Regions from separate parts of the Mesorhizobium huakuii genome, predicted to be linked through region 2. Evidence: predicted binding sites of a transcription regulator. Region 2 holds the regulator's gene; each other region holds the start of a gene.
The links. Region 2 encodes PhoB, which activates phosphate uptake and scavenging genes when phosphate is short. Its sites were predicted from a motif close to TGTCATNNANCTGTCAT; they were not measured.
Positions count from the first base shown of each region.

Region 1 (7,391 bases), 330 kb from region 2:
CCGCCCCCATGGCCGCCACCGTCGTGGGAATGACCGCCATAGCTATCATACCCGGAGTAGTCACCATTGCCGATGCCTATGGACTCACCGTGAGAGCCCCCTTTTGGCGCGGGAAGAATCATGCGCCGAAGGAAAAAGAGAACGACGCCGGCGAACACCAGCAGCACAATTCCGAGATGCATCCATCCGGTCGAGTTCATCTGAATTCGCCCCTGTTTCCGCGTCCTGGACGCCAATTCAATAGCACAAAGCGGATGTGATCGCCATGACCGACATCGCCACCTACAACTTCGCCTATCTCGACGAGCAGACCAAAAGGATGATCCGCCGCGCGATCCTCAAGGGCATCGCCATCCCCGGCTATCAGGTGCCCTTCGCCTCGCGCGAAATGCCGATGCCCTATGGCTGGGGCACCGGCGGCGTCCAGGTCACCGCCTCGATCATCGGCCCAGACGATGTGCTGAAGGTCATCGACCAGGGCGCCGACGACACCACAAACGCGGTCTCCATCCGTGCCTTCTTCAAGAAGGTCGCCAATGTCGCTGTCACCACCGACACCGCCAGCGCCACCATCATCCAAACCCGCCACCGCATCCCCGAACACCCGCTCACCGCGGGCCAGGTGCTGGTCTACCAGGTGCCGATCCCCGAGCCGCTGCGCTTCCTCGAGCCGCGCGAGACCGAAACGCGCAAGATGCATGCGCTGGAGGAATACGGCCTCATGCATGTGAAGCTCTACGAGGACATCGCCAAGCACGGCCGCATCGCCACCACCTATGCCTATCCGGTGAAGGTCGAGGGCCGCTATGTGATGGATCCCTCGCCGACACCGAAATTCGACAATCCCAAGATGCACCGGTCACCGGCCTTGCAGCTGTTCGGCGCCGGCCGCGAGAAGCGCATCTACGCGGTGCCGCCCTTCACCGAAGTCGTCAGCCTCGACTTCGAGGATCATCCGTTCGAGGTGCAGACCTTCGATCAACCCTGCGCGCTGTGCGCGGCCGAGAACGTCTATCTCGACGAGGTCATCCTCGACGACCATGGCGGCCACATGTTCGTCTGCTCCGACACCGACCATTGCGAAAAGCGGCGGGCCGACGGCCATCGCGGTCATCTTGCCCCGGAAACCCATTCTGTCTCGGAAAAAATGGAGCCGGCACAATGACCGACGAACCGCTGCTGCGCGTCTCGGCGCTCTCCAAATTCTACGGCTCGCGCGTCGGCTGCGACAACGTCTCCTTCGACCTGTGGCCGGGCGAAGTCCTGGCCGTCGTCGGCGAATCCGGCTCTGGCAAGACGACGCTGCTGAACTGCCTGTCGACGCGACTGCTGCCTTCGTCGGGCACCGCCAGCTACCGCATGCGCGACGGCCAGTTCCGCGAGCTCTACCGCATGAGCGAGGCCGAGCGCCGCTTCCTGATGCGCACCGACTGGGGCTTTGTCCATCAGAACCCAGCCGACGGCCTGCGCATGACCGTGTCGGCCGGCGCCAATGTCGGCGAACGGCTGATGGCGGTAGGCGACCGCCACTACGGCAAGATCCGCGCCACGGCGGTCGACTGGCTGTCGCGCGTCGAGATCGAGCAAGACCGCATCGACGACGAGCCGCGCGCCTTTTCCGGCGGCATGCGCCAGCGCCTGCAGATCGCCCGCAACCTCGTCACCGGCCCACGGCTGGTGTTCATGGATGAGCCGACCGGCGGCCTCGACGTCTCGGTGCAGGCGCGCCTGCTCGACCTTTTGCGCGGACTGGTCACCGACCTCGGTCTGGCGGCAATCGTCGTCACCCACGACCTCGCCGTCGCACGGCTTCTGTCGCAGCGCATGATGGTGATGAAAGACGGCCGAGTCGTCGAAAGCGGCCTCACCGACCGCGTGCTCGACGACCCGCGCGCGCCCTACACGCAGCTTCTCGTTTCCTCGATCCTCCAGGTGTAACCATGCCGACGCCACTCGTTGTTTCCGACGTCGCCAAGAGCTTCACCATGCATCTGCGCGATGGCATCAAACTGCCTGTCGTCGCCGGTGTCTCGTTCTCGATCAAGGCAGGCGAATGCACTGTGCTCGGCGGCCCGTCCGGCGCCGGCAAGAGCTCGATCCTGAAAATGCTCTACGGCAACTATGCCGTCGACGAGGGCCAGATCATCGTCAGGCACGAGGATGGGCTGATCGATCTCGCCCATGCCAGTCCGCGCACAGTGCTTGCCGTACGCCGGCAAACGATCGGCTATGTCAGCCAGTTCCTGCGCACCGTGCCGCGCGTCTCGGCGCTGGATGTCGTCGCCGAGCCGCTGGTCGAGCGCGGCGAGGAGCGCGAGACAGCCAGAGGCAAGGCGCGCGCCCTGCTGGCGCAGCTCCATTTGCCGGAAAAGCTCTGGGCACTGCCGCCGGCGACCTTCTCCGGCGGCGAACAGCAGCGCGTCAACATCGCACGCGGCTTCATCACCGAGCACCCGATCCTGCTGCTCGACGAACCGACCGCCTCGCTCGATGCCACCAACCGCGACGTTGTGATCGCACTCATCGCCGCCAAGAAGGCGGCAGGCGTCGCTCTGCTTGGCATCTTCCACGACCATGATGTGCGCGAGGCGGTGGCCGACCGCATCATCGACGTCACCGCTTTTGCTCCGGGAAAACTCGCCGCATGACCATGAAATTGTCGGAGACGCCGCTGGTTCACCCAACGGCGGAGGTGCACAATTCGACGCTCGGCCGCTGGACCGAAATCGCCGAGCGCAGCCGGGTCTCGGAAAGCGAACTCGGCGACTATTCCTACATGATGCAGGACTGCGCCGTCTGGTGCGCGACGATCGGCAAGTTTGCCAACATTGCCGCCGCGGTGCGCCTCAATGCCACCAACCACCCGACCTGGCGGCCGACGCTGCACCACTTCACCTACCGCGCCTCGGACTATTGGGACGACGCCGAACACGAGAGCGAGTTCTTCGCCCAGCGCCGCGCCAAGCGCGTCACCATCGGCCACGACACCTGGCTCGGCCACGGCTCGACCGTCCTGCCCGGCGTCACTGTCGGCGATGGTGCCGCGGTCGGTGCCGGCGCGGTGGTCTCGAAGGATGTCGCGCCCTACACCATCGTCGCCGGCGTACCGGCCAAACTGATCCGCGAACGCTTCGACCGCCGCACCGCCGAACGCTACCAGGCGCTTGCCTGGTGGGACTGGGACCATGCCAGGCTGCGTGCTTGCCTAGAGGACTTCCGTGAGCTGTCCGCCGAGGCGTTTCTGGAGAAGCATGGTTGACGCGAATGGTGTTTTCATCGGACTAATAGTCACCCAACCCAGTGCCATGGAGCATATGTGACCTTTATTGTCGTAATACCTCTTTTCATTGGACTTGGGTTGGTCGCGTTGGGAATTCTGGTGATTAAGCTTGCAGCTAAGCGTTGGAGGCAATCCGATGTTGGCTCTTCAGTAACGCTGATGATACTAGGTTGTATTTTGTTGACGGCGGCAATAGCCCCGCTCTATATGCTGTGGGTCCTTGCGCAACTTACAGGTAAGCCAGGCTGACAAGCTAAGGCTAGGAAAGCACGACAATTTGGAGGAGCGAGGTAGACCAGCGTCTTCGCATTGCAATAGATGGGCACGATACCTTTTACTGACGAGTGTCGCTTGTGTTGGCATGTCTTGCTCGCGGCTCGATATATGGTTTTGAACATTCGACAATTTCACATCCTTGACACATGACTCGGACAGGACGCCATCTCCCCAAGGAGATCGCCATGCTCGACACTGTCACACCCTCACTCGCCGGGTTCTTTGCCGGCTCCAATCCGATGCCGCCGACGCATCTCGGCACGCGCTACGACACCTCAGGCAATTTTCTGACCGAGCCCGGCAACACCGTCGTCAGCCATCTCGTCAGCGGTTCGCCGTCCGAGGCTGTGGTGCTTGCGGCGCGCGACAAGATGCTGGCGATGCCCGACGCCGACCGGCTCGCCTTCACGCCCGTTTCCAGCCTGCACATGACGCTGTTCCAGGGCATCATCGAATATCGCCGCCGCTTGCCCTACTGGCCGCAGGACGTGCCGCTCGACACCAGCATCGATGCGATGACCCGGCTCTATCTGGAACGGCTGAAAGGTTTCGAGGGCCTTGGCCCGTTCAACATCAAGGTGGTCGAAATCGTGCCGACCGGCCTTGCCGTGGCCGGCGCGACCGACGAGGACGTGCGCATCATGCGTCAATGGCGCGATGCGCTGGCGGTGCCGTTCGGCTACCGGCACCCCGATCACGACGCTTATGTCTTCCACATCACCTTCGCCTATCAGATCCAGCGTCTGGCAGACGACAGGGCAGCGGCATGGCAGGCGCTGTTCGACGATAGCCTCGCCCTTTTCGCAAGGCAGGCGCCGGTGATCGAGATCAAGGCGCCCGCCTTCTGCGCCTTCCGCGACATGAAGCATTTCGAGGAATTGCTGGTGCTCGGCTGAATGCCTGCAAAGCGTGCCGGCTGTCGCGCCTGTGGAGCGTAACAAAACTGACATGGTGGCGACACGGCAGGTTCATGTGGCTGCGCTAGGCGAATGCCTGACGATCAATAAGGTCCGGACTGGAACCTGCTCATGTCAGCAAGCTCTGCCACGCTCGAAATCCGCGGTGTCAGCCGACGATTTGGCAAGAACACCGCCGTCAGCGACGTCAACATCTCGATCCCGCAGGGTCAGATGGTCGGCGTCATCGGCCGTTCGGGCGCCGGCAAATCGACCCTTCTTCGCATGATCAACCGTCTTGTCGACCCCAGCCAGGGGTCGATTTTTTTTGACGGCGCCGAGGTCTCCCAGCTGCGTGGCTCACCGCTGCGGCGATGGCAGCGCGACTGCGCCATGATCTTCCAGCAGTTCAACCTGGTGCCGCGCCTCGACGTGCTGACCAATGTGCTGCTTGGCAAACTGAACCACCGTTCGACCCTGTCCAACCTGCTCGGCATGTTCTCGCGCGCCGAATGCGCCGAGGCCGTCGCCGCGCTCGAGCGGCTCGACATCGCCCGCACCGCACTTCAGCCCGCCGGCACCTTGTCCGGCGGACAGCAGCAACGCGTCGCCATCGCCCGTGCCCTGATGCAGCAGCCCAAGGTGATCCTCGCCGACGAGCCGATCGCCTCGCTCGACCCGCTCAACGCCAAGGTGGTGATGGATTCGCTGCAGGACATCAATCTGCGCGAAGGCATCACCGTCGTCACCAATCTGCATACGCTGGATACCGCCCGCGCCTATTGCAACCGCATTATCGGCATGGCCGCCGGCAAGGTCGTCTTCGATGGCCCGCCCGAAGAACTCAATCGCGAGGCCGTTCGCCTCGTCTACGGCGCCGACAGCAATGGCGCAGAGATATCGGAGACCATCACCTCCACAAGCGTTGCCTTCAAGCAAAAGATCGCTGCATCCGCCGGACCGCTCGAACCTGCATTCCCAGGTTACTGAGTTCAAGAAAGAGCGGCTCGGATCGTCCGCCCACGTCAAGGGCACTTGTCAAGATCAAGAACGCTGCCGGCGCGGGGCCGGAACTTACAGGAGAGACATCAAATGTTCAGGAAGATGGTTTTCAGTGCCGTTTCGGTGCTCGCCATGGCGACCAGCATGGCCCACGCCGCCGATCTGAAGGAATTCCGCGTCGGCATCCTCGGCGGTGAAAACGAAACCGACCGGCTGCGCAACTACCAGTGCCTGGCCGACCATCTGAAGGCCGAATTCGGCTTCGAAAAGGTCTCGCTGTTCCCCGCCGCCGATTATGACGGCGTCATCCAGGGCCTGCTCGGCGGCACGCTCGACTTCGCCGAACTCGGCGCTTCGGGCTATGCCAGCGTCTATCTTAAGGATCCGAAGGCTGTCACCCCGATCCTCACCACCAAGCAGACCGATGGTTCCACCGGTTACTATTCGATCGGCCTGGCTCTGAAGACCTCGGGCATCACCGACATCAAGTCGGCCAAGGGCAAAAAGCTCGGCTATGCCGATCCGGATTCGACCTCCGGCTACCTGATCCCGCTGACGCAGATTCCGAAGACCACCGGCGCCTCGAACGAAGCCTTCTTCGCTTCGACGCAGTTCAATGGCGGCCACGAGAACAACATCCTGGCCGTGCGCGACGGCAAGGTCGATGTCGCGGTGGATGATTCCTCCGGCATCGGCGACTTCAAGAACGGTTACACCTCCGGCACCTTCCACAAGGAAGTCGCCAAGGGCGCCGTCGACCCCAATGACTTCGTCGAAGTCTGGCGTTCGGGCCTGATCCCGAACGGCCCGCTGGTCGTGCGCACCGCGCTCGGCGACGACATGACCGCCAAGCTTGCCAACTTCTTCACGCAGCTGCCGCAGAAGGACAAGGCTTGCTTCGAAGGCGTCGAAGGCGGTGATTTCACCGGCTACGTCCCAGTGAAGCCCGACTTCTACAGCGTCATCGTCGAAGCCCGTAAGGCAGCCATCGGCGGCTAACGGCGAAATCGGAAAGGGCGGTGTCTGAAAACACCGCCCTTTTTGCATCTCCGATCATGACCCTTTCCGTGACAGCCGCTCCTTTGACAGCCCCTTCTGGCGCCACCCACCAGATGGCCGATGCCTGGCGACGCCAGACGTCGCTGCGCCGGTTCTACACAGTGCTTGGCGTCGGCCTGCTGCTCGCCGCGATGTTCGCCAGCATGTGGTTCGCCGACGAGGCCAATGCCGGCCATTTCTTCGACCGGCTGCCGCATATTCTGGATTTCTTGAGCTGGCTCATCCCCAAGGACTGGAACGATGTCTGGCGGGCACTGTTCGACGTTGCCTCGCCGCATGACACCGGCACGCAGGAATTCAACTTCCCGCTCGGCCGTATCTATGTCTGGGGCGGCTTCTACATCCCCGAATATTTCGAGCTGATGATCACCACGGTCAATGTCGCCTTGGTCTCGACCTTCATCGGCTTCATCTTCGCGGTGCCGTTCTCGTTCATCGCGGCGCGCAATCTGACGCCCCATCCGCTGCTGCGGCTGATCGTCAAGCGCTTCATGGAATTGCTGCGCGCCTTTCCGGAGATCGTCATTGCCGGCCTGTTCGCGGCCATCGTCTCGATCGGCCCGATCGCCGCCATCATCGCCATCGGCCTGCATTCGATCGGCGCGCTCGGCAAGCTGTTCTACGAGATCAACGAAAACATCGACATGCGTGCCGAGGAAGGTCTGCGCGCGGTCGGCGCCAACTGGTTCGAGCGGGTGCGCTTTGCCGGCCTGCCGCAGGTGCTGCCCAACTTCATGTCCTACACGTTGCTGCGCGTCGAGATCAATGTCCGCATCTCGACCATCATCGGCGCCGTCGGCGGCGGCGGCATTGGCGAGGAATTGAAGCTCTCCATCTCGCGCGGCTTCGGCGCCAAGACGCTGGCACTGGTGCTGCTC
Region 1 covers NZ_CP050296.1:1,903,130-1,910,520, forward strand. Annotated here, with positions in the region: gene HB778_RS09300 (hypothetical protein) at 1-260, shown strand, start outside; gene HB778_RS09305 (alpha-D-ribose 1-methylphosphonate 5-phosphate C-P-lyase PhnJ) at 266-1,165, shown strand; gene phnK (phosphonate C-P lyase system protein PhnK) at 1,162-1,938, shown strand; gene phnL (phosphonate C-P lyase system protein PhnL) at 1,941-2,648, shown strand; gene HB778_RS09320 (DapH/DapD/GlmU-related protein) at 2,645-3,259, shown strand; gene HB778_RS09325 (DUF1868 domain-containing protein) at 3,742-4,452, shown strand; gene phnC (phosphonate ABC transporter ATP-binding protein) at 4,585-5,442, shown strand; gene phnD (phosphonate ABC transporter substrate-binding protein) at 5,545-6,453, shown strand; gene phnE (phosphonate ABC transporter, permease protein PhnE) at 6,567-7,391, shown strand, end outside.
Region 1: the regulator PhoB is predicted to act here: its motif matches at 4,490-4,506, upstream of phnC (phosphonate ABC transporter ATP-binding protein).

Region 2 (7,391 bases):
CCTTGAACACCGCAGCGGCCTGCAAGCGGCCGACTTCCTTGTTGTCGAAGGTCAGGTAGAAGACGTCCTTGTTCTCGATCAGGCGGTCATAGCCGACGACCGGAATGCCTTCGTCCAACGCCTTCTGCACGGCCGGGCCGATGGCCGAGGCGTCCTGCGCCAGGATGATCAACGAATTGGCGCCCTGCGAGATGAGGCTCTCGACATCGGTAAGCTGCTTGCCGGGATTGGACTGTGCGTCGGCGGAAATGTACTTGTCGCCGGCGGCCTCGATGGCCTTCTTCATGGCGGCTTCGTCAGTCTTCCAGCGCTCTTCCTGGAAGTTGGACCACGAAACGCCGATGACCTTGTCCTTCGCCTGCGCGACCGACGCAAGCGTCAGCGACATGGCGACACCCGCCAGGATGGCGGCTGTGAATCTCTTCATGATATTCCTCCCTGCGCCGCGTATGGCGCGACCAAACTGGCCCTAAGGCCGGCACAGAGGCTCTATTTTTTCGAGCCTCGAAAAACACTGGTCCAACACCGGAACGCTGTCAACAACGATTCTGATGGATTTTGATGTCCCTGCGAATTTTTTCGAGCCTCGGAATAAATAAATGACAGGACGGGCCGCTTCTGCCAGTATTTGACCGTGTCGCACGCGGCGTTTGAGGGGCCGGAGGAACCGCGGCGACCGGGAGGATGTGGAAAACATGTCGGTCGGAATCCGTCACGACGATCTGCGCCGGCGCAACCGCGCCATGGTGATTGCGGCCGTGCGCCGGGCCGGCCGGCCCTCGCGCACCGAGATCGCCGCGACCACCGGCCTCAGCCATTCGACCATATCGGCGATTTCCTCCGATCTGATCGGTGAAGGCATCCTGGCCGAAGGCAAGCCGAGCGAGGCCGGCTCGCTGAAGCGCGGCAGGCCGCAGGTCGGCCTCGGCCTCAACCCGGAGGCCGCGGCCGTCATGACCGTGGTGCTGTCGCTGAATTTCCTGTCCGTCGCCGTCATCGACTATGCCGGCCAGGTGATATCGGAGGAACAGCGCCGGCTGGACACGCTGACCATGTCGCGCGAGGCGCTGATCGGCGAATGCGTCGCCATCGTGCGGCGGCGCCTCGAGGATCCCGATATCGACGTGCGCAGCGTCGCCCGCATCGCACTGGCAATCCAGGGCATCACAGACACCGAGGCCCGGGCGATGCTGTGGTCGCCGATCACGCCACAGACCGACATCGCCTTCGCCGATATACTCGAAGCCGAGTTCGGCATCCCCGCCACCATGGAAAACGACTGCAACATGATGGCGGTGGCGCTGCGCTGGCGCGATCCCGAGCGTTACCGCGACGACTTCATCGCCATCCTGCTTTCGCACGGCATCGGCATGGGGCTGGTGTTGAAGGGCGAGCTGTTCACCGGCACCCATTCCTCGGGCGGCGAGTTCGGCCACATGATCCATCGGCCAGGCGGCGCGCTCTGCCGCTGCGGGCGGCGCGGCTGCGTCGAGGCCTATGCCGGCAACTACGCCATCTGGCGCAATGCCCGGCAGCTCGGTGAGGACACCGAGCCGGTCGCAGATGTCAGCGACGCCCAGATGCGGGCACTGGCCGCGACGGCGCGGGAACGGGACGGGCCCGAGCGCGAAGCCTATCGTAAAGCCGGCGAGGCGCTCGGCTATGGCCTCGGCAGCCTGTTCGCGCTGATCGATCCCGCACCCGTCGCCATGGTCGGCGTCAGCGCCGCCGCCTTCGACCTGATCGAGCCGGCATTGCGCGAGGCGATCGCCCAGACCGCTGGCGGCCAGCACTCGAAATCGATTTCCTTCGACACCGAACCGAACGAACTGCCGCTGATCCGCGAAGGCTGCGCCATGCGCGCACTGACCTTCGTCGACCAGGAGATTTTCGCGCCGGGCGGGCAGGGTAAGTCAGGCGTTGCCGGCAAGAACGTTGCCTGAGTAACGCGCAGGGATATGTTGAGATTCAGGTCAGGCCGAGTCGAGAATGGCGGGTTCCGAGAACCGGAACGGAGCGGACATTTGGGTCCGTGAGTACCGGAAGCGCGGGAAACCGCCATTCGCAGGCCGGCATCACCTGAATATCAGCATATCCCTAATCCTCGCGGATCGCGTAGCCCGCCCCCCGAATGGTCCTGATAACATCGGGCATGCGGCCATTGTTGACCGCCTTGCGCAGCCGGCCGACATGCACGTCCACGGTGCGCTCGTCGATGTAGATCGTCTCGCCCCAGACATTGTCGAGCAACTGGCTGCGCGAGAACACGCGACCGGGATGGCGCATCATGAATTCGAGCAGGCGGAACTCGGTCGGCCCGAGCCGGATCTCGCTCTTCTTGCGATAGACCCGGTGCGATTCGCGGTCGAGCACGATGTCGCCGACCTTGAGCACGCTGGACAGAACTTCCGGCTTGGCGCGGCGCAGCAGCGCCTTGACGCGAGCCATGAATTCCGGCGTCGAGAACGGCTTGACCAGATAGTCGTCGGCGCCGGTCGAAAGGCCGCGCACACGGTCGCTTTCCTCGCCGCGCGCGGTCAGCATGATGATCGGCAGCCGCTCGGTCTCGGGCCGCATCCGCAGGCGCCGGCAGAGTTCGATGCCGGACACCGCCGGCACCATCCAGTCGAGCACCAGAAGGTCGGGCACGTTTTCCTGCAGGCGGATTTCGGCTTCGTCGCCGCGTGTCACCACCTCGACCTGGTAACCCTCCGATTCCAGATTGTAGCGGAGGAGCACGCCAAGCGGCTCCTCATCCTCCACCACCATGATGCGTGGTGCGATCATCGATTGGTTACCCCTGCGCTCAGGCCGCCGGCGCCGACATCGCCGTCTCGTCCTGTTTTGGACGGTTGGCGGGCAGTTGCGTGCCGGTCAGGACATAGTACGCGTTTTCGGCGATGTTGGTCACATGGTCGCCGATGCGTTCGAGATTCTTGGCGCAGAACAGCAGATGCGTGCAAGCCGTGATGTTGCGCGGATCCTCCATCATATAGGTCAGCAGTTCGCGGAAGACGGAGGTGTATTTGACGTCGATGCGCTCGTCGTCGGCGCGCAGCTTCGCCAGCGCGGCGGCATCGCGCGCCGCATACTCTTCGATCACGCCCTGCACCTGGATCAACACCAGCTGCGCCATGGCGTCGATGGAGTGCGAAAGATCGCGCGGCGTGGCGCTGAGCCCGACGGTGCCGACGCGCTTGGCGATGTTCTTGGCAAGATCGCCGATGCGTTCGAGGTCGCCGGCCATGCGGATCGAGCCGACGACATGACGCAGATCGTCGGCCATAGGCTGGCGCTTGGCGATCAGTGTGATGGCGCGGTCGTCGAGCTCGCGCTGGCGCGCATCCATGATGGCGTCGTCGGAGACCACGCGCTGTGCCAGAGCATTGTCGGAATTCAGCAGTGCCTTGGTGGCACCGCCGACCATCGAGCCGGCGAGATCGCCCATGTCGCTGATCAGTCTGCTGATCTGTCCGAGATCCTCGTCGAAGGCTGCGACTGTATGTTCGGCCATGATCCTGGTCCTCGTATGCGTGCGATCAGCCGAAGCGGCCGGTGATGTAGTCTTGCGTGCGCTTCTCGCGAGGCGACGTGAAGATCTTCTCGGTTTTGTCGAACTCGACCAGTTCGCCCAGATACATGAAGGCGGTCTGCTTCGACACGCGCGCCGCCTGCTGCATATTGTGGGTGACGATGACGATCGTGTAGTCGGCTTGCAATTCGTCGATCAGCTCCTCGATCTTGGCGGTCGACAGCGGGTCGAGCGCCGAGGCCGGCTCGTCGAGCAGGATGACTTCCGGCTTCACCGCCACGGTGCGGGCGATGCACAGCCGCTGCTGCTGGCCGCCCGACAGGCTGAGGCCGCTGGCATTGAGCTTGTCCTTGACCTCGGTCCAGAGTGCCGCGCGCTTCAGCGCCTGCTCGACACGGCCGTCCATCTCGGCCTTGCTGATCTTCTCATAGAGCCTGACGCCGAAAGCGATGTTCTCGTAGATCGACATCGGGAACGGCGTCGGCTTCTGGAACACCATGCCGATCTTGGTGCGCAGCAGGTTGAGGTCCTGCGAGCGGTCGAGAACGTTCTGGCCGTCGAGCAGCACCTGGCCCTCGGCGGTCTGCTTGGGATAGAGCTCGTAGATGCGGTTGAAGACGCGCAGCAGCGTCGACTTCCCGCAGCCCGAAGGGCCGATGAAGGCGGTGACGCTGCGTTCGGGCAGCGACAGCGTGATATCCTTCAGGGCCTTCGACTGGCCATAGTAGAAGTTGAGGTTCTTGACCTCGATCTTGGCCTTGGCCACCGCCTCGGCGGCGATCGTCATGTCTGGAGACAACATCTGGCTCATTTGTCCTCTCTGCGTCCGGTCAGGCTGCGCGCAAAGATGCTGAGCGCGAGAACCGTCAATGTGATGATGAGTGCGCCGGTCCAGGCCAGCTGCTGCCATTCCTCGTAAGGGCTGAGAGCGAACTGGAAGATGGTGACAGGCAGGCTGGCCATCGGCGCGTTGAGATTGCTCGACCAGAACTGGTTGTTCAGCGCCGTGAAAAGAAGCGGCGCCGTCTCGCCGGAGATGCGGGCGATGGCCAGCAATATGCCGGTGACGATGCCGGAAAGTGCGGCGCGGTAGGCAACCGAGCGGATCACCACCCAGCGCGGCGCGCCGATCGCGGTGCCGGCTTCGCGCAAGGCGTTTGGCACCAGATTGAGCATGTCTTCAGTGGTGCGCACCACGACCGGGATGACCAGGATGGCAAGTGCGACGGCGCCGGCGATTGCTGAGAAATGCCCCATCGGCCGCACCATCAGCTCATAGACGAACAGGCCGATGATGATCGACGGAGCCGACAAAAGGATGTCGTTGATGAAGCGCACCACGGTGGTGAGCTTCGAGAAGCGGCCGTACTCGGCCATGTAGGTGCCGGCCAACACGCCGATCGGCGTGCCGACGATGATGCCGATGATGGTCATCACGATGCTGCCGTAGATGGCGTTGAGCAGGCCGCCGGCATCGCCGGGCGGTGGCGTCATTTCCGTGAAGACCGACAGTGAGAGGCCGGACAGGCCCTTGTAGAGCAGGGCGCCAAGGATCAGCGCCAGCCAGGCAAGGCCGATGCCGGCGGCAACGACGCACAGCGTCATCATCACGCCATTCTTGCGCTTGCGGCTCTGGTGAAGCGATGCGGCTGTCGACATCGGTCAGGCTCCGGTGCGGGCGTCAATGCGCATCAGCATGTAGCGGGCGATGGCAAGGATCAGGAAGGTGATGACGAACAGGATCAGGCCGAGCGCCACCAGCGAGGAGGTGTAGAGATCGCCGACCGCTTCGGTGAATTCGTTGGCGATGGTCGCCGAGATGGTCGTTGCCGGCGCAAACAGCGACGTCGAGATGCGGTGCGCGTTGCCGATGACGAAGGTCACCGCCATCGTTTCGCCGAGCGCACGGCCGAGAGCGAGCATGACGCCGCCCATGATGCCGATGCGCGTGTAAGGAATGACGACCCGGCGCGTGACTTCCCAGGTCGTGCAGCCGATGCCATAGGCCGATTCCTTGAGCACCGATGGCACCGTATCAAAGACGTCCTTGGTGATCGAGGTGATGAAAGGCAGGATCATGATGGCCAGGATCATCGCCGAGGTCAGCAGGCCGATGCCGTAAGGGGGACCGGCGAACAGGCCGTTGAGGCCCGGAACGCCGTGAAACACGTTGATGATGAAAGGCTGCACCGTCGTCTGCAGGAACGGCGCCAGCACGAACAGGCCCCAGATGCCGTAGATGATCGAAGGGATGCCGGCCAGCAATTCCACCGCCATGCCGATCGGGCGACGAAGCGGACGCGGGCAAAGCTCGGTGAGGAAGATGGCGATGCCGATGCCGAGCGGCACGGCGATCAGGATGGCGATGGCCGAGGTGATGATGGTGCCGTAGATCGGCGCCAGGGCACCGAACTTCTCCGTCACCGGGTTCCAGCTTTCGCTGGTCAGGAAGGAGAAGCCGAAGGTCGACAGAGCTTGCCAGGAACCGGCTACCAGCGAGATCGCAACGCCACCGAGCAGGACCAGCACCAATATGGCGGCGGCGCGGGTCATTCCATGGAAGATCGAATCGGTCAGCGCGAACCGTCGAACGGTGGCGTCGCGCGAACCTCTAACGGCTGGCAAGGCTTCCTGGACAGCGCTCATGTCAAGCTCGGCTCTTTCAAGTTGATGAGAAAAGGAGCGCCGCAGGCGCGACGCTCCTTCAGACGATATTACTCGCCGGCGTAGACGGGCTTGCCGCCGGCCTGGATGTCGGCCTTCCACGAAGCCTTGATCAGGTCGACGACGCTGTCGGGGATCGACACGTAGTCGAGCGCCTTGGCGGTTTCCTTGCCGTCCTTGTAGGCCCAGGCGAAGAACTTGAGCGCTTCGCCGGTGGCAGCGGCATCATCCGGAGCCTTGTGGATCAGCACCCAGGTGGAGGCAGCGATCGGCCAGGTGGTGTCGCCAGGCTCGTTGGTGATGATGACGTTGAAGTTCTTGGCGGTCTTGAAGTCGGCATTCGAAGCGGCAGCGCCGAAGGATTCGAGCGACGGCTCGACGACCTTGCCGGCTGCATTCAGCATCTTGGAGTAGGACAGGTTGTTCTGCTTGGCATAGGCGTATTCGACGTAGCCGATGCCGCCGTCCGTCTGCTTGACGGTGTTGGCAACGCCTTCGCTGCCCTTGGCGCCGACGCCCGTCGGCCATTCGACGGCGGTGTCCGAACCAACCTTGTCCTTCCAGTCGGGCGAGAGCTTCACCAGATAGTTGGTGAAGTTGAAGGTGGTGCCCGAGCCGTCCGAACGGTGGACCACGGCGATCGCGGTCGACGGCAGCTTGAGGCTGGGGTTCAGCGCCTTGATCGCGGCGTCGTCCCAGGTGGTGATGGCGCCGAGATAGATCTGCGCGATCGTCTTGCCGTCGAGGACGAGTTCGCCCGGCTTGACGCCAGTGAGGTTGACGATCGGCACGATGCCGCCCATCACCATCGGGAACTGCACGAGGCCGTTCTTTTCCAGATCGGCATCGGACATCGGCTTGTCGGTGGCGCCGAAGGTCACGGTCTTGGCGATGACCTGCTTGATGCCGCCGCCGGAGCCGATCGACTGGTAGTTGAGGCCGACGCCGGTATCCTTCTTGTAGGTATCAGCCCACTTGGCGAACACCGGATAGATGAAGGTCGAGCCGGCGCCGGAAAGGTCAGCTGCGATGGCTGCGGAAAGGGTGAAAGTAGACGCTGTAGCCATTGCAATCGCAACGGCCGCCGAGCGGATGAAATGTCTCATGTGGCCTGCTCCTGTTCGGAAGATGGTCTCTCGGCGCCATTCAAAACCGGCGCCCGCTGAGGCCAATAGACTTCGATTATTACAGTCGC
Region 2 covers NZ_CP050296.1:2,228,499-2,235,889, forward strand. Annotated here, with positions in the region: gene xylF (D-xylose ABC transporter substrate-binding protein) at 1-427, opposite strand, end outside; gene HB778_RS10890 (ROK family protein) at 696-1,943, shown strand; gene phoB (phosphate regulon transcriptional regulator PhoB) at 2,098-2,787, opposite strand; gene phoU (phosphate signaling complex protein PhoU) at 2,807-3,514, opposite strand; gene pstB (phosphate ABC transporter ATP-binding protein PstB) at 3,540-4,343, opposite strand; gene pstA (phosphate ABC transporter permease PstA) at 4,340-5,191, opposite strand; gene pstC (phosphate ABC transporter permease subunit PstC) at 5,195-6,178, opposite strand; gene pstS (phosphate ABC transporter substrate-binding protein PstS) at 6,247-7,302, opposite strand.

Region 3 (7,391 bases), 3.0 Mb from region 2:
CGAGCTCGGCCTCCGCCTTCTGGCCGAGCGCCTTGACCTCGTCGCGGTTCGACAGATTGGCCGGGAACAGTTTGACCCGGTCGCCGAGTTCGCCTGCCAAAGTCTCCAGTTTCTCGATGCGGGTGCCGTGCAGGCCGACAATGGCGCCTTGCGCATGCAGCACGCGGGCAATCGCCTCGCCGATGCCTCCCGATGCGCCGGTGACGAGCGCCTTGCGGCCGGTCAGTTCGAACATTTTCGTCTCCTGATCTGAGGGAAACACCCTTCACACGGGTGGGGTCAAATCGCCAGTGGATTATGCAAGTGCGGCCAGCGCCGCCTCGACATCGGCCGATGTGCCGACCGACGCGGTAGCGATGTCGCGGTTGATGCGCCGTGCCAGGCCCGACAGCACCTTGCCGGCGCCGATCTCGTAGAGTGTTGCAACACCGTTGGCGCCGAACCATTCCACTGTTTCGCGCCAACGCACGCGGCCGGTTATCTGCTCGACCAGCCGCCGGGCGATCTCGTCGGGATCGCTGGTCGGGGTCACGGTGACGTTGGACAGCACGGGCACCGCCGGCGCATGCTTCGCCACACCGGAAAGCGCATCGCGCATAACGTTCGCCGCCGGCGCCATCAGCGCCGAATGGAAGGGCGCCGAAACCTGCAGCATCAGCGCCCGCTTGGCGCCCTTTTCGGTGCAAAGTTTCGCCGCCAGCTCGACCGCGGTCTTGGCGCCGGAAATGACCAGCTGTCCGCCGCCATTGTCGTTGGCGATCTGGCAGACCTTACCGGCCCCTTGCGCGGCTTCGGAGCAAGCGGCTTCGACATCCGCCTGCTCCAGTCCGATGATCGCCGCCATGGCGCCCTCGCCGGCCGGCACTGCCGCCTGCATGGCGTTGCCGCGGATGCGCAGCAGCCGGGCGGCATCGGCAACGGAAACAAACCCGGCGGCGGCAAGGGCCGAATATTCGCCCAGTGAGTGGCCAGCGACATAGGCGACCTTGTCCTTCAGCGAGAAACCGCGCGCTTCCAGCGCCCTGATCGCCGCCAGCGACACCGCCATCAGCGCCGGCTGCGCGTTGGCCGTCAGCGTCAAGGTTTCTTCCGGACCTTCCCAGATCAGCTTCGACAGGTTTTCTGCGAGCGCGTCGTCGACTTCCTGGAAGACCCTGCGCGCCTCGGGAAAGGCATCGGCGAGCTCTTTGCCCATGCCGACAGCCTGGCTGCCTTGTCCCGGAAAGGTGAATGCGACGGCCATGCGAGGGCTCCCGAAGACTGGTTTTACTTGCCTGATAACACGAATTTTCCCTGCCTGTGGCGCAAGGCAGGCCGCCAAGTCAAGCCCGGTTCAACCCGGTGCCAGCTTCGAGCCGTGCGCCGAGTGCCTGTTCCAAAAGGCTTTTTGGCGATCACTCCTGATGAAAACCGCTCACGAATCGTTTGCTGGCTCTTCTTATTTCCGCCACAGGCGCTAGCTTTGCGTGACAATTATATGACAATCGCGTGACTTGGGTTGTCGCCGGGTGGGAAGTTAAAGTGGCAAAGAGTTCGAAACGCGCCAGCAAAGCTGCGCCGCAATTCCTGGAAGACGATCCGTCCACCGGCTATCTGCCGGGACGGAGATGGCCGGTCGTCCGTTACGGATTGATCAGCCTGGCGATCTCGGCCATCCTGGTGTTTGCCATTGAATTGATCGTGCGCGGTGACTTTGCCGGGACGGTCTCCTTCTTCCTGCAGCCGCTCAAGCCGGGCTGGACGACCATCGTCGTCTTCGCGCTGATCCTCATCGGTCTCGATGCCGTGCTCGGACGCAGCCATCAGAGCCTGATGATCGTCGCGCCCTTGACCCTGTCGCTGGCCTTTGTCGGGCACCAGAAATCGCATTATCTGGGCGATCCGCTCTACCCCACGGATTTCCTCTACTCCCGCCAGATCGTCGCCCTGCTGCCGCTGCTTGTGCGCGACCGGCCGATGACGGCGCTCGCCATGGTCGTCGGCATCGTCGCCGGCCTGTCGCTGCTCGTCTATGGCTGGCGGCTGTGGCGCCGCAGGGTCCCAGCACTCAGCCGCAAGGGCCGCCTTGCCCGGCTGACGCTGGCGGTGCCGCTGCTCGCCTTCTTCGTCTCGATCATGGATTACGCCACCTTCTCCTGGACCAGGGACCGGCTGCAGATCATCCCGATCATGTGGGACCAGAAGGAAAACTACGCCTCCAACGGCTTTGCGCTCGCCTTCGCGCTCAACGTGCCGATGGCGCATGTGTCGGCACCGCCGGGCTATACGGACAAGGCGATCGCGGCGATCGAGAGGCCGCAGATGACAGCCTCGGTGCCCGATGAAAAGCCCGACATCATTGTCGTCATGAGCGAATCCTTCTGGGATCCGACCAAGCTGCCCGGCGTCACCATCACGCCGGATCCCATTCCCACCGTGCGGGCATTGCGTTCCGGTTCGATGTTCTCGCCCGAATTCGGCGGCATGACCGCCAACATCGAATTCGAGGCGCTGACCGGCTTTTCCAACGCCTTCCTGCCGGCCGGCAGCATTCCCTACCAGCAATATGTGCGCACGCCGACGCCTTCGATGGCGACCTTCCTGAAGAGCGAGGGCTACCGGGCGCGCGCCATCCATCCGGGCACCAACTGGTTCTGGAACCGTGGCGCGGTCTATGCCGATTTCGGTTTCAACGATTTCAAGTCGGAAGAGACGCTGCCACCCATGGAAAAGCGCGGACCGCTGGCATCGGATGCGGCGATGACGGACGAGATCATCCGCGAAGCCGACGCCAGCGACGACCCGGTGTTCTTCTTCGCGGTCAGCCTGCAGAATCATGGCCCCTATGAACCGAACCGCTATTACAACCCGACCCACGCGGTGCAGGCGCCGATCAGCCAATGGGCGCGCGATTCGCTGCTGAGCTACGCGGAGGGCTCAGCCGACGCGGACCGCGGCCTTGAACGGCTGATCGAATGGGCCAAGAAGCGCTCCCACCCCACCGTGATCGCCTTTTTCGGCGACCATCTGCCGCCGCTGGGGCCGGTCTATGTCGAAACCGGCTTCCTGAAAGACAATGTCGCGCCACGCAAAGAAGCAACGCCGCAAGACGCACTGGAGCATCATCAGACTCCGCTGATCATCTGGTCGAACCGCTCCGGTTCGGTCGAGAACCTTGGCGCGGTGAGCCCGGCCTTCCTGCCCTATCATATCCTCACCACTGCGGGGATTACCCATCCCTACTACACGGGGTTTCTGGGAGAGATGCGTGAACACTACCGCGTCGTCGACCGCAACCTGCTGCTGACGCCAGCCGGCGAGGCCACGCCCGACTGGTCGCGGCAGAAGGATATCGACCCGGCGATCCGCGATTTCCGGCTCATTCAGTACGACATGATGTTCGGCAAGCGCCACGCGGCGCCCGACTTCTTCCCCGAGACGGTCGACAAGGTCGTCGCCCATACGAGTTGAGAGGTAAGCTTCGACCCTTCCAGGGTAGAGCTCTCAATTGGTCAGCTGCAGCCTTGAGAACTTGTTGGCGATCTGCTGGAAAACGTCCGGCAGTTTGGCCGGATCGTTGACGGCATAATAGCCGCTCGGGTCCGAGGCGCACGCACTGTAGAGCGTGCGGTTGGCGGCGGTGTCCGACTGCAGCACCATTGTGTAGATTTGCACGCCCTGGTTCTTCAACTGCGTGCACACGCTCTTGGTCCAGCCGTCGACATTGCGCGCCGCCGTCGTCTGGTTGTCCGAGCCGAAGCGGCCACCCGCCAGATAGCCATAGGATGTGTAGTCGGATTTGGTCGGCTGGTTGCTGGCGCCGTAAACAACATTCTCACCGTCGGTGAGCAGCATGACGATCTTGCTGACGCCTGGCGTCTTGAAGGGCGCACCATCGGTATAGGGCGCGCCGGGCGACAGCACCCGCATGCCCCATGACAGGCCCTCCGAGACGTTGGTGCCGGAACCGTTCCGTTCCGTCATCTGGCTCGCCGCCTTGCGCAATTTGTCGAAATCGTCGGTCAGGGGAACGACAGGGGTCGGACAGGAGCGGTTGGGGCCGACGGTGATCGCGCTGCCGGTCTCGGTGAGGATCTTGTTCGTCGGCGCCACATATTTGGCAACCTTCTCCAGGTCGGCGCCCAATAGGGCGTCGACCACGCCGCCAAGCAGGCCGCTGAGGTCGATGCCCAGTATGTTGACCCCCGGCTCGGCGAGTTTGACCTTGTCGATGGTGTCGTCGAGGTACGAATTGTTGTAGCCGGTCGCCGAGTTGCCGTAGGAGCCAGACGGCCTGGTGGCAGGCGCCGGATCGTCGGGAGCAAAGTAAGGCACGAACAGCGTGTCGGGTCTGTTCGGATCCGGGGGTGTATCAGAAATATTATAGGTGCCGGGGCGCGCCTCAACGCAGCCTTTCCAGCCGGTGTCTTTCCATCCGCCCATCAGCCCCAATTGCTTGAATAGCGCCATGTGGTTCGGCCGCTTGCCGTCGATGACGGGGAAATTGATGCCGTTGGTCGAGGACTTGCCGTCCATGTCGATCCAGGACGGATCGAACTCGTCGCCATTGACGTTGACTGCCGTCACGAAGGGAACCAGCGAGGCACGCACCTGGCGCGTCGGCGATTTTGTCGACTCGAGCGTGTCCAGCAAGGACTTCGTCGCCGTCCTCAGTGCCGTCATGCGGGCACCGGCCATCGAGCCGGTATTGTCCAACACCAGCACGACTTCGAGCTGGTTGTTCGATTCGACGGCCGAGGCGTCGACGACGATGTGCTTGTTCTGGCCGAACAGGAAAGCGAAGTTCAAATTGACGTCCGCCGAGGCAACCGCCCTGGTCTTGACGAAGTTGACGCCCCTGTCGACGGTCAGCGTCGCCTGCGCGTTGGCGAGTTCGCCATGTCCGGCGATGTTGGCCTGAAAATAGCGGTCGAAGGCGTCGTTGCGGGTAATTTCCAGATCGCCGAGATGCGAAGAGGCGAGGTTTGCGGCGTCGAGCGCATTCTGCAGGTTGCTCTTGGCCCGCATGATGGTGGACACGTCGACCGCGAACGCCACCGCCGACAGGATGGCCGGCAGCCCGAGCCCCATCAGCAGCGCGAAATTGCCGCTCTTCGAGCGCCAGAACCTGTTGAGAAGCATCCTTACCCCCGAAATGCTTACCCGCTTGATCTGCGCGGATTGCCCGGGCTTTTGCGCCTTCCATGATGAATCGACCGTTGACGGCAGGGCTCAACCCTGCACAACCTGACATTGTGGTTAAGGGCCGGTTGCAGGGAACGCGCCAGGCCATACCGGCGCTGCCGCCTGATTTTGCGGCGCCCTGCGACATCGGGAACGCCGCTTGCCCTTGCCTTATCAGTGGATTGCTGTATAGACGCCGCCAATCTGCCGGTCCCAGCTGGGGGCTGAACGGAGGGCCGGAGGTTTTATCAAAAGCCTTCGTGTGAAGCCGGAAGTGCTTCCGCCTCCCGTGTCTCCGCTCTCGACCGTCTCGTCATGCTCCTTTCTTCCCCGCCCCTTAACCGGGACCAGTGGGTCAGAGAAGTTGCAGAGGCTTTTGCCGCCGGGAACCGGGAGAGAAACGAAGAAAGGCACGAAGACATAATGGCTCTTTACGAACATGTGTTTCTTGCCCGGCAGGACCTCTCGCAGCAGCAGGTCGATGCGCTTGTCGAACAGTACAAGGGCGTCATCTCCGCGAATGGCGGGTCCGTCGGCCGGGTCGAGAACTGGGGACTGAAGTCCCTCACCTACCGGGTCAACAAGAACCGGAAGGCATACTACACGCTCATGGACCTCAACTGCCCGCCGGCAGCGCTCAACGAGATGGAGCGCCAGATGGGTCTGTCCGAGGACGTCCTGCGTTTCCTGACCATCAAGGTCGAGGCGCATGAGGAAGGTCCGTCGGCCATGATGCAGAAGCGCGAAGAGCGCTCCGAGCGCGGCAGCTTCGGCGACCGCGACCGTGGCGATCGTGGTCCGCGTTCATTCGGCGACCGTGATCGCGGCGACCGTGGCGATCGTCCGCCGCGTTCGTTCGGCGATGCCGGTGGCGATCGTGGTCCGCGCCGTCCTCGCGAAGGCTTTGAAGGGGGTGCAGAATAATGGTCGACATCAACCAGATCCCGACCCGGCGCCCGTTCCATCGTCGCCGCAAGACCTGCCCGTTCTCCGGCGCCAACGCGCCCAAGATCGACTACAAGGACGTGCGTCTGCTGCAGCGCTACATTTCCGAGCGCGGCAAGATCGTGCCGTCGCGCATCACCGCCGTCAGCCAGAAGAAGCAGCGTGAACTCGCCAAGGCGATCAAGCGCGCCCGCTTCCTCGGCCTGCTGCCCTACGTGGTCCGCTAATCCTCTCGAACGGGCGGTTCGCCGCCCGTTCCTTTCGCCGGCCATGACGGGCATGACCGGTTCAGCCATCAAAATCCCGAGTTGAGGTCAACGCCTCTAACTGCCGCGACAGGCAGGACAGCGACACCGGCGCTCAAGGCGCTCAAGCTTCCTGACCTGTTCCATTGAATTTGGCGCTCGCGCCTAAGAAAGGAACAAAACCATGGAAGTCATTCTTCTCGAACGCGTTTCCCGCCTCGGCCAGATGGGTGATACCGTCAAGGTCAAGGACGGCTTTGCCCGCAATTTCCTGCTGCCGCAGGGCAAGGCGCTGCGCGCCAACGAAGCCAACAAGAAGAAGTTCGAAGGCCAGCGCGCCCAGCTCGAGGCCCGCAATCTCGAGCGCAAGTCGGAAGCCAGCCAAATTGCCGAAAAGCTCGACGGCAAGAGCTTCATCGCGGTCCGTTCGGCCGGCGAAACCGGCCAGCTCTACGGTTCGGTGTCGACACGCGACATCGCCGATCTGGTGACGGCGGAAGGCTTTTCGGTCAACCGCAACCAGATCCTGCTCAACCAGCCGATCAAGACTATCGGCCTGACCAATGTGGCGATCGCGCTGCATCCGGAAGTCGAAGTCACCATCACGCTCAACATCGCCCGCACGGCCGATGAAGCCGAGCGTCAGGCCAAGGGCGAGACGCTGACCACCGCCGAAGCCATCTATGGCGACGACATCAATGACAATGCGCGTCCGGAGAACTTCTTCGATCCGAACGCCGAGTTCGAAGGCGGCGAAGACAACGCCTGATCGCGTACGACAAGCGAGGGAGCAGCGCTCCGATCACTTTGTCGTCATCCAGCCTTTGTGGACCAATGCCCGGGCCTCTCGCCCGGGCATTTTTGTACCAAATGGAACTTTGCGAACCCCTATATATTGTTGCAGAATTAAGGCAGCCAGTCTGACCGTGAGGGGACATTTGGTTATGAACATCCTGCTGAAGCGCGTTCTCGACCGCCTGGTGCGCACGGGCAATCTGAAGGTCACCGGGCCCAAAGGCTCGACAGTCATCTTCGGCG
Region 3 covers NZ_CP050296.1:5,262,609-5,269,999, reverse strand. Annotated here, with positions in the region: gene fabG (3-oxoacyl-[acyl-carrier-protein] reductase) at 1-235, opposite strand, end outside; gene fabD (ACP S-malonyltransferase) at 296-1,243, opposite strand; gene HB778_RS25310 (LTA synthase family protein) at 1,522-3,450, shown strand; gene HB778_RS25305 (pilus assembly protein) at 3,484-5,121, opposite strand; gene rpsF (30S ribosomal protein S6) at 5,587-6,087, shown strand; gene rpsR (30S ribosomal protein S18) at 6,087-6,335, shown strand; gene rplI (50S ribosomal protein L9) at 6,538-7,122, shown strand; gene HB778_RS25285 (SAM-dependent methyltransferase) at 7,298-7,391, shown strand, end outside.
Region 3: the regulator PhoB is predicted to act here: its motif matches at 1,467-1,483, upstream of HB778_RS25310 (LTA synthase family protein).

Region 4 (7,391 bases), 1.7 Mb from region 2:
GCGAAACCATCCGCCAACTCGCCGCGACATCGGTGCAGGCGAGCTACGCCGACCCGGCGCTGAAGGCGCGGATCCTGACCGATCTGGCGGCCTGGCGGAGCTGACAGATTACGCGGTCAGGGCTTCCGGCTGTTCGAAAAGCGCATGAAGCTCGGAGACCGGCATTGGACGGCCAAAATACCAGCCCTGGACATCCGTGCAGCCATTCTCCTTGACCAGCCTGTACTGGTCCTCGGTCTCGACGCCTTCGGCGGTCGTCGTCATGCCGAGCGTGGTGCCGAGTTCGGCGACGGCCTTGACGATTGCCCGGCTTTCGCTGCTCTCGCACATCAGGCTGACGAAGCTGCGGTCGATCTTGATGCGGTTGAACGGGAACGACCTGAGATAGCTCAGCGAAGAATAGCCGGTGCCGAAATCGTCCATGGCTATGGAGATACCGAGGTCGCGCAGGCTGTGCAGCGTGTTTAGCGTGTTTTCGTTGTTCGCCAGCAGCACCGACTCGGTGATCTCCAGCTCGAGCCGTGACGGCAACAGGCCTGAAGCCGCAAGCGCCGCTGCAACCTGGAGCGGCAGCCCCTGCTGTTTGAACTGGGCCGGCGAGAGATTGACGGCGACCTTGACGGGCAGGGGCCATTTCACGGCGTCGGCGCAGGCACGCCGCATGATCCACTCACCAAGCGGGTCGATGACGCCCGTCTCCTCGGCCAATTGGATGAATTCCGCCGGCGGCAGCAGGCCGAGGCGCGGATGGTTCCATCGCACCAGCGCTTCGAAGCCGGTGAGCTGCGAGGTCTTTGCGTCGTGCAGCGGTTGATAATGCAGGACGAACTGTTCTTTTTTCACGCCGAGCGCCAGTTCGGATTCGAGTTGGCGCCGCTCCTGCAGTCTCGCGTCCATTCCCGGCTCGAACGACCTGCAGGTTCCGCGGCCTTCCATCTTGGCCTTGTACAGAGCAAGGTCGGCGTTGCGGATAAGGGTTTCCGAATTTTGCCCGTCGTCGGGGAAGACGGCGATGCCGATGCTGCCGCCGATGTTGATCTTGTGACCCTGGATGGAGAATTCGTCGGACAGGGCATGAATGACGCGGCTTGCCAGCACGCCGGCCTCGTCGTTGCCGTCGAGCAGAAGCTGAAGGATGACGAACTCGTCCCCGCCAATTCTCGCCACCATGGCGGTTTCGCCGGCATGGTGTTTCAACCGCTTCGCCACCGCCCCGAGTAGCTCGTCGCCGATCGGATGGCCGAGCGTGTCGTTGACCGGTTTGAAACGATCGAGATCGACGCAATGGACGGCCAGCTTCTCGCAGTCCCTGAGGCTTCTCAATGCCTCGTCCATCGTTTCGGCCAAGAGGCCCCGGTTGGGCAGGCCGGTGAGAATGTCATGCGTGGCCAGGTGCTGGATCTCGGCGGTGCGCTCCTCGACCCGCCGCTCCAGGGTCTCGGCAGCCTCGACCTGCATCGTCATCGTCCGCCCGATCGCATACCAGCAGGCCAGCGCCAGCAGCGTGACCACCGCGACCGCCGCATAACCGGCCAGTTCGAATTGACGCACGGACTGGACGTCCAGATTGCTGTCGAACCGGCTGTTGGGAAAACCGGCCCAGAGACGCCATGCGCTCCTGGGATCGTTGAGCGAGAGCGGGATGACTTCGGAATAGATCAGATTGGGGTCGGCCGCCGTGAAGGCACGGGAGTCCGCCGCCAGCGCCGTCGACATCTTGTGCTGGTCGGATTCGAAACCGTAGCCTGAATTGACGATGACATAGTCGTTGCTCGGCAACAGTTTGCGCAGCGCCGAGGTAAGCATGATCGCCGAGACGGAGCCGCGCAGGCTGCCATCCCCGCCGAAGACCGGCACCGAAAGGATGAAGCCTGAGCGATCAGCGTCATTGCCGGTATGGATGAAATCAGTGTTGTCGCAGGTGATGAGCTCCTTGGTGCCGATGATCGGTACGTTGAGTCCGTCAATGGCGCTCGAATTCGGATAGTTCGTCTTCAGCCAGGCGAGCTGTTTGGCCAGTTCGTGGTATTCATAGGTCTCGATCTCCTCCGGGGGGCGGACCAGGGCATTTTGATCCAACTTTCCGGGCTTCGCGTCCGCGGCGGCCTGGGATCTCGCCTTGGCATTCACGATCAGCTGGTCGAATTGGAGGATCGGCTCCTCGAGCTTGCCGGTCACCGCATCGAAGCGGTCCGGGTCGAAATCCAGCGGCAGGAAGTAAACCTCGGAAATGGAGACGTTGTTGGCGAGGTTGTTGTAGATCTGCTGGATTGTCGCGCGGCCTTCGTCGCCCAGATTTGTGCCATGCCGGTCGAGGTTTTGGACGCTGGGCAGATAGGTCAAGGTCCGGACATTTTCATAGACGGCCCGCAAGGCGTCTTCGACGGTCTTGGCCGTTGCTCTGGAAGATGCCTGGGAATTCTCGAGATAGCGTTCCTTGGCCAGCGCGAAGTTTCGCTGGGCATCGATATGCAAGGCCGCCAGCGTCGCCGCGCCGGTCAACAGGATCACAACAAATCCGGCCGCTCGCCTGAATGCGTTCATCTGCGTCCACCCTCGAGTGGCAAGGGATACCGCAAGGCGGTTTAGGAAGCGCTAATGGAATAGGTCTTTTCTTTACGACTCCCGCGTGCTGGCGCGCATCAGATCCGGCAGAAACGAGACACCTTCTTTTCGCGGGCGGGCAGGCCGGGACCGAGCAAGGCGCGAGGGGCTCAGTTCGCTGGCACCGCCTGCTGGTCGGCGTCGGTAAGCGTGCCCAGAAAGGCGACGATGTCGTCGATCTCGGCATCGTTCAGCGCCGGCCTGCCGCCGGGCTTTTTGCCGTTGAAGGGCGGATCCTGATTCAAGTTTCCCCAGTAAGCCTTTGGCAGGTCGTCATATTGCCTGACCGTGCCGTCGGCATTCTTGGGGTACCAATGGCCGGGATCAGTGTCGCGGCTGGCGTAGAAGGCGACCGCGTCGCGCAGCGTGTGGAAGGTGCCGTTGTGGAAGAAGCTTTTGCGCAGCGCGACGTTGCGCAGGGTCGGCGTCTTGAACAGGCCGCAATACTCGGTCCGGCCCTTGAAATCGGTGCGCAGCGGGCCGCACAGGCCGAGATCGACATAGGCGGGATCGGCATTGGCGGGAATTGCCGCGTTGCGCGGCACGGCGATGGCGATCAGGCCGAAATCGGTGAATTGCGGCGGCTCGCCGTCATTGGCGGGTTCGCTGAGATGGCAGCTGGCGCAATTGCCCTTGGTCTCGTCCTCGAACAGCGCGCGGCCGCGCAGTTCCTGCGCCGTGAGCTCAGCCTTGCCGGCGAGGAAGGCGTCGTAGCGGCTGGAATAGGGGTAGAAATCAGACGCGCTCTGCTCGAACGTGCCGAGCGCCTCGGCGGCGGCGTCGAAGGCATCGCCGGGGTGGTCGAACGCGTCATCGCCGAAGATTGCCTTGAACTCGCCGGCATAGGTCGCTTTGCGCAAGGCGGCGGTGACGGCGGCCTCGTCCTTGTTGGCCATCTCGAAGGGCGAGAGCAGGGGGATTTTCGCCTGGTCCTTGCCGTGGTCGGCGCGGCCGTCCCAGGTCAGGCCGCCGGTCGGGCCATTGTCGACGCTCTCGTCGCCCTCGTCCTCGGAATCGTAGAAATGCTCGGTGAAGGCGGGCGCCGCCTGGAGATAGCGCAGCGACGGCACGGCGCGCACGCCCGGCCGGTCGAGGTTCGGGCCACCCATTTCGACCGGTGCTGCCGAGGCCGGACCGAAGGCGTGATGCGGATCATGGCAGGACGAGCAGGCCTGCTTGCCGGAAGCCGAAAGCGCCGGGTCGAAGAACATTTTTCGGCCGAGGGCGGTCAGCGTCTGCGCTCGGGCGAAGGCATCGCGCGCGACAGGGGGCCGGGGTGGACGGTGCCGGTTCCGGCGCGGACGAAGGTCGCCGGCAAAGTGATGGCGAAAGCGAACAACGATGCGGCGGCGGCCGCGACCATCAGGCGTCTGCCTCGTCCTGTCGTCATGAATTCAGTCCGTTTTTTTGGCATTAGGTGCCCACTGCAACGGATTGATGACTGGTCCGGCCCCTCACGAAAGCGTGTTCGCCGGAACGCCAAATGTCACAAAGGTTACAAGGCATCGACTTACCGTTTTCGGACATGGCCCGTTGCTCCCCGCCATGCACGACGCCTCCAGCCATCCCCTTAGCCATGAGGATTTTCATGACGCGGCTTCTCACTTCGCTTTTCCTGGCCAGCACGGCCTTGGTATCGGTCGTCACCGCTGCCAACGCCGCCCCTCCCGGCTACGACAAGATCGACACCGTCGTCGTCATCTATGCCGAGAACCGCAGCTTCGACAATCTCTATGGCGGCTTCCCCGGCGCCAATGGGCTGGCCAACGTCTCGGCCGATCAGGCGCGCCAACTCGACCGCGACGGCAAGCCGCTTGCCGAACTGCCGCCGGCCTGGGGCGGGCTGACCGCCAAGGGGGTGACGCCCGTGGTGACCGAGGCACAGTCGGCGCATCTTGCCAATGCCAGCTTCGCCATCGACGACGCCAGCGGCTTCAACGAGAAGACCTCCGTCATCACGCGCGACCTCTGGCATCGCTTCTACCAGGAGCAGATGCAGATCGATGGCGGGAAAAATGACAAGTTTGCCGCCTGGGCCGATTCCGGCGGCCTGGTGATGGGCCATTATGACGGCTCCGGCTTGCCGATGTGGGCGGTGGCGAAGAAGTACGTTCTCGCCGATAATTTCTTCCAAGGTGCCTTTGGCGGCTCCTTCCTCAATCACATCATGCTCGCCTGCGCCTGCGCGCCGGTCTATCCGCATGCCGACACCAGCCCCGTGAAGGCGCAGATCGCCGTCGTCGAGGCCGATGGCAAGACGCTGAAAGTCGCCGACAATTCGCCGGCCTCGGCACTTGGCGGTGCGCCGAAATTCGTCAATGACGGCGCCATCACGCCCGACTTCCACGCCGTCAACACCATGCAGCCGCCGTACCAGCCGAGCGCCAACAAGCCGGTCGAGGGCGGCGACAAGGCGCTGGCCGATCCGACGCAGCCGACGACGCTGCCGCCGCAGCACGACATCACCATCGGCGACCTCATGTCGCTGAAGGGGATCGACTGGGCCTGGTATGCCGGCGCCTGGCAGGCCGCGCTCGACGGCAAGAACGCGACACCGGTGCCGAACTTCCAGTTCCACCACCAGCCGTTCAACTATTTCGCGGCCTATGCGCCGGGCACTGCCGCGCGGACCGAGCACCTCAGGGATGGCGGACTGGACGGCGCCGAATTCATCAAGGCGATCGACGACGGCAAACTGCCTTCTGTCAGCTTCTACAAGCCGCAAGGCAATCTCAACGAGCACTCAGGCTATGCCGACGTGACATCGGGCGACCAGCATCTGGCCGACCTCGTCGCACATCTGGAGAAGAGCCCGCAATGGAGCCACATGCTGGTGGTCGTCACCTATGACGAGAATGGCGGCTACTGGGACCACGTCGCGCCGCCCAAGGCCGACCGCTGGGGTCCGGGCAACCGCATCCCGACCTTCATCATCTCGCCCTATGCGAAAATGGGTACGGTCGACCACACCCAATATGACACGACCTCGATCCTGCGCTTCATCACCGCGCGCTACGACCTTCCGGTACTCTCGGGCATAGTCGCCCGCGACAAGGCGCTGGCCGCCAATGGCGAGCCGCCGATGGGGGATCTGAGTGCGGCGCTTGATCTGAGCCGGTAGGCTGCGCTGGTTCGCCGGTCTTGGCACCTTTCCTCTCCCTCCGGAGGGGGGAGAGGTGGCGCTGCTAAGCAGCGACGGAGTGGGGGAAGCCATCTCTCAAACGCGCTGCCGCTGACACCCAGGCCTCAGTCACAGCGAGATATCGCCCCGGCTTGAAATAACAGCGGCCGAGCCAGGTCGACCCCCCACTCCGTCTGGGCTTCGCCGAGCCACCTCTCCCCGATCGACGGGGGAGAGGAAAGGCGCGCGTTCGCCAACCCCGCCGCCCTTCCTCTCTTCCGTGTTGGGAGGGGTGAGGTGGGGTACGTGCTGGGTAAACGTCTCAAACCATCTAACCGCCTGATCTGCGGATCAGGTCGCGGCCGATCGGCTTCGGCGTCTCGCTGCGCAGCACCAGCGCCGTGGTGACCGCGCCATGGCGCGCCACGGCGTCGACGATGGTTTCAAGGTGGGCGGGCGAGGGCACGACCACTTTCAGGATGAAGCAGTCCTCGCCGGTCAGCCGGTGCACCTCGGAAATCTCGGGCATTTCGGCGAACTGCTTCAGGCAGGGGCGGATGTGCTCATGCGTGGTGCGCACGCGGATGATCGCCATCATGCCGAGGCCAAGGGCTGCGGGATCGATCACCGCGGTGTAGCCGGCAATGATGCCGCGCTCCTCCAGCCGCTTGACCCGCTCGGAGGTGGCCGGCTGCGACAGGCCGACCCGCCGGCCAAGCTCGGATATGCCGATGCGGCCGTTCTCCTGCATGGCCTCGATGATGGCTATGTCGGTCGGGTCGAGCGGCGTGCGCTCATCGCTGGTCTTCATGGTCACCTTGAATCCATCGGCAAGGACGTGATTTTTCCGATCGTTTCCCATTCTCGATGCCAGTGCAAGACGCCACCATGCCCCATCAATCGATAGGAGCAAGGCGACATGACGCATTTCATCATCCTGCCGGGGAGCGGCGGTTCTGGTCCGGCGCATTGGCAATCGCGCTGGGAAAGCGCCAATCCGGCGATGCGGCGCTTCCAGCCGTCAAGCTGGGACCTGCCCGATTTCACCGACTGGCTGGCGGCGCTGGAGGCTGCCGTGATCGCGGCGCCGGAGCCGCCGGTGCTGGTCGCGCACAGCCTGTCCTGCCTGCTGATCGCGCACTGGCAGAAGATTTCGCAAAGGCCGGTCAAGGCGGCTTTGCTGGTCGCCGTTCCCGATCCGGCGTCGGCGGTCTTTCCCGGATATGGCATGGCTTTCGCCGGAATTCCCGAGGGTCGGTTGCGCTTTGCCTCGCTGGTGGTGACCAGCACCGACGACCCCTATGGCTCGGCGGAGTATGCGCAGGCGCGGGCGACGCAATGGGGCAGCCGCCTGGTCGTCATCGGGCCGTTCGGCCACATCAATGCCGATAGCGGCCAGGGCGATTGGCCGGAAGGTCTTGCGCTACTCGAGGGTCTGGCGTCCGAGGCCTGAAGGCGCTCAGCCGCCATTCACGAGGGCAAGAATGAGTTTTTGCAGATTGCCCCCCTGGCCGAACTCGACGCGGTCGAAATCGCGGCTGGCCTGTATCCTCGCCTTCGAGATCGCGTCGAGCCGACGGACCACCTCGGCCCTGGTCTTGCTGCATTTGGGATCGTCGGCGACGGTCAGCCCGTCTGTCGCGGCTTCGATGTCGTGCACCATTTT
Region 4 covers NZ_CP050296.1:546,004-553,394, reverse strand. Annotated here, with positions in the region: gene add (adenosine deaminase) at 1-104, shown strand, start outside; gene HB778_RS02710 (putative bifunctional diguanylate cyclase/phosphodiesterase) at 109-2,544, opposite strand; partial or broken gene HB778_RS02705 (cytochrome-c peroxidase) at 2,715-3,994, opposite strand; gene HB778_RS02700 (acid phosphatase) at 4,193-5,725, shown strand; gene HB778_RS02695 (Lrp/AsnC family transcriptional regulator) at 6,057-6,536, opposite strand; gene HB778_RS02690 (RBBP9/YdeN family alpha/beta hydrolase) at 6,645-7,178, shown strand; gene HB778_RS02685 (DUF922 domain-containing Zn-dependent protease) at 7,185-7,391, opposite strand, start outside.
Region 4: the regulator PhoB is predicted to act here: its motif matches at 4,031-4,047, upstream of HB778_RS02700 (acid phosphatase).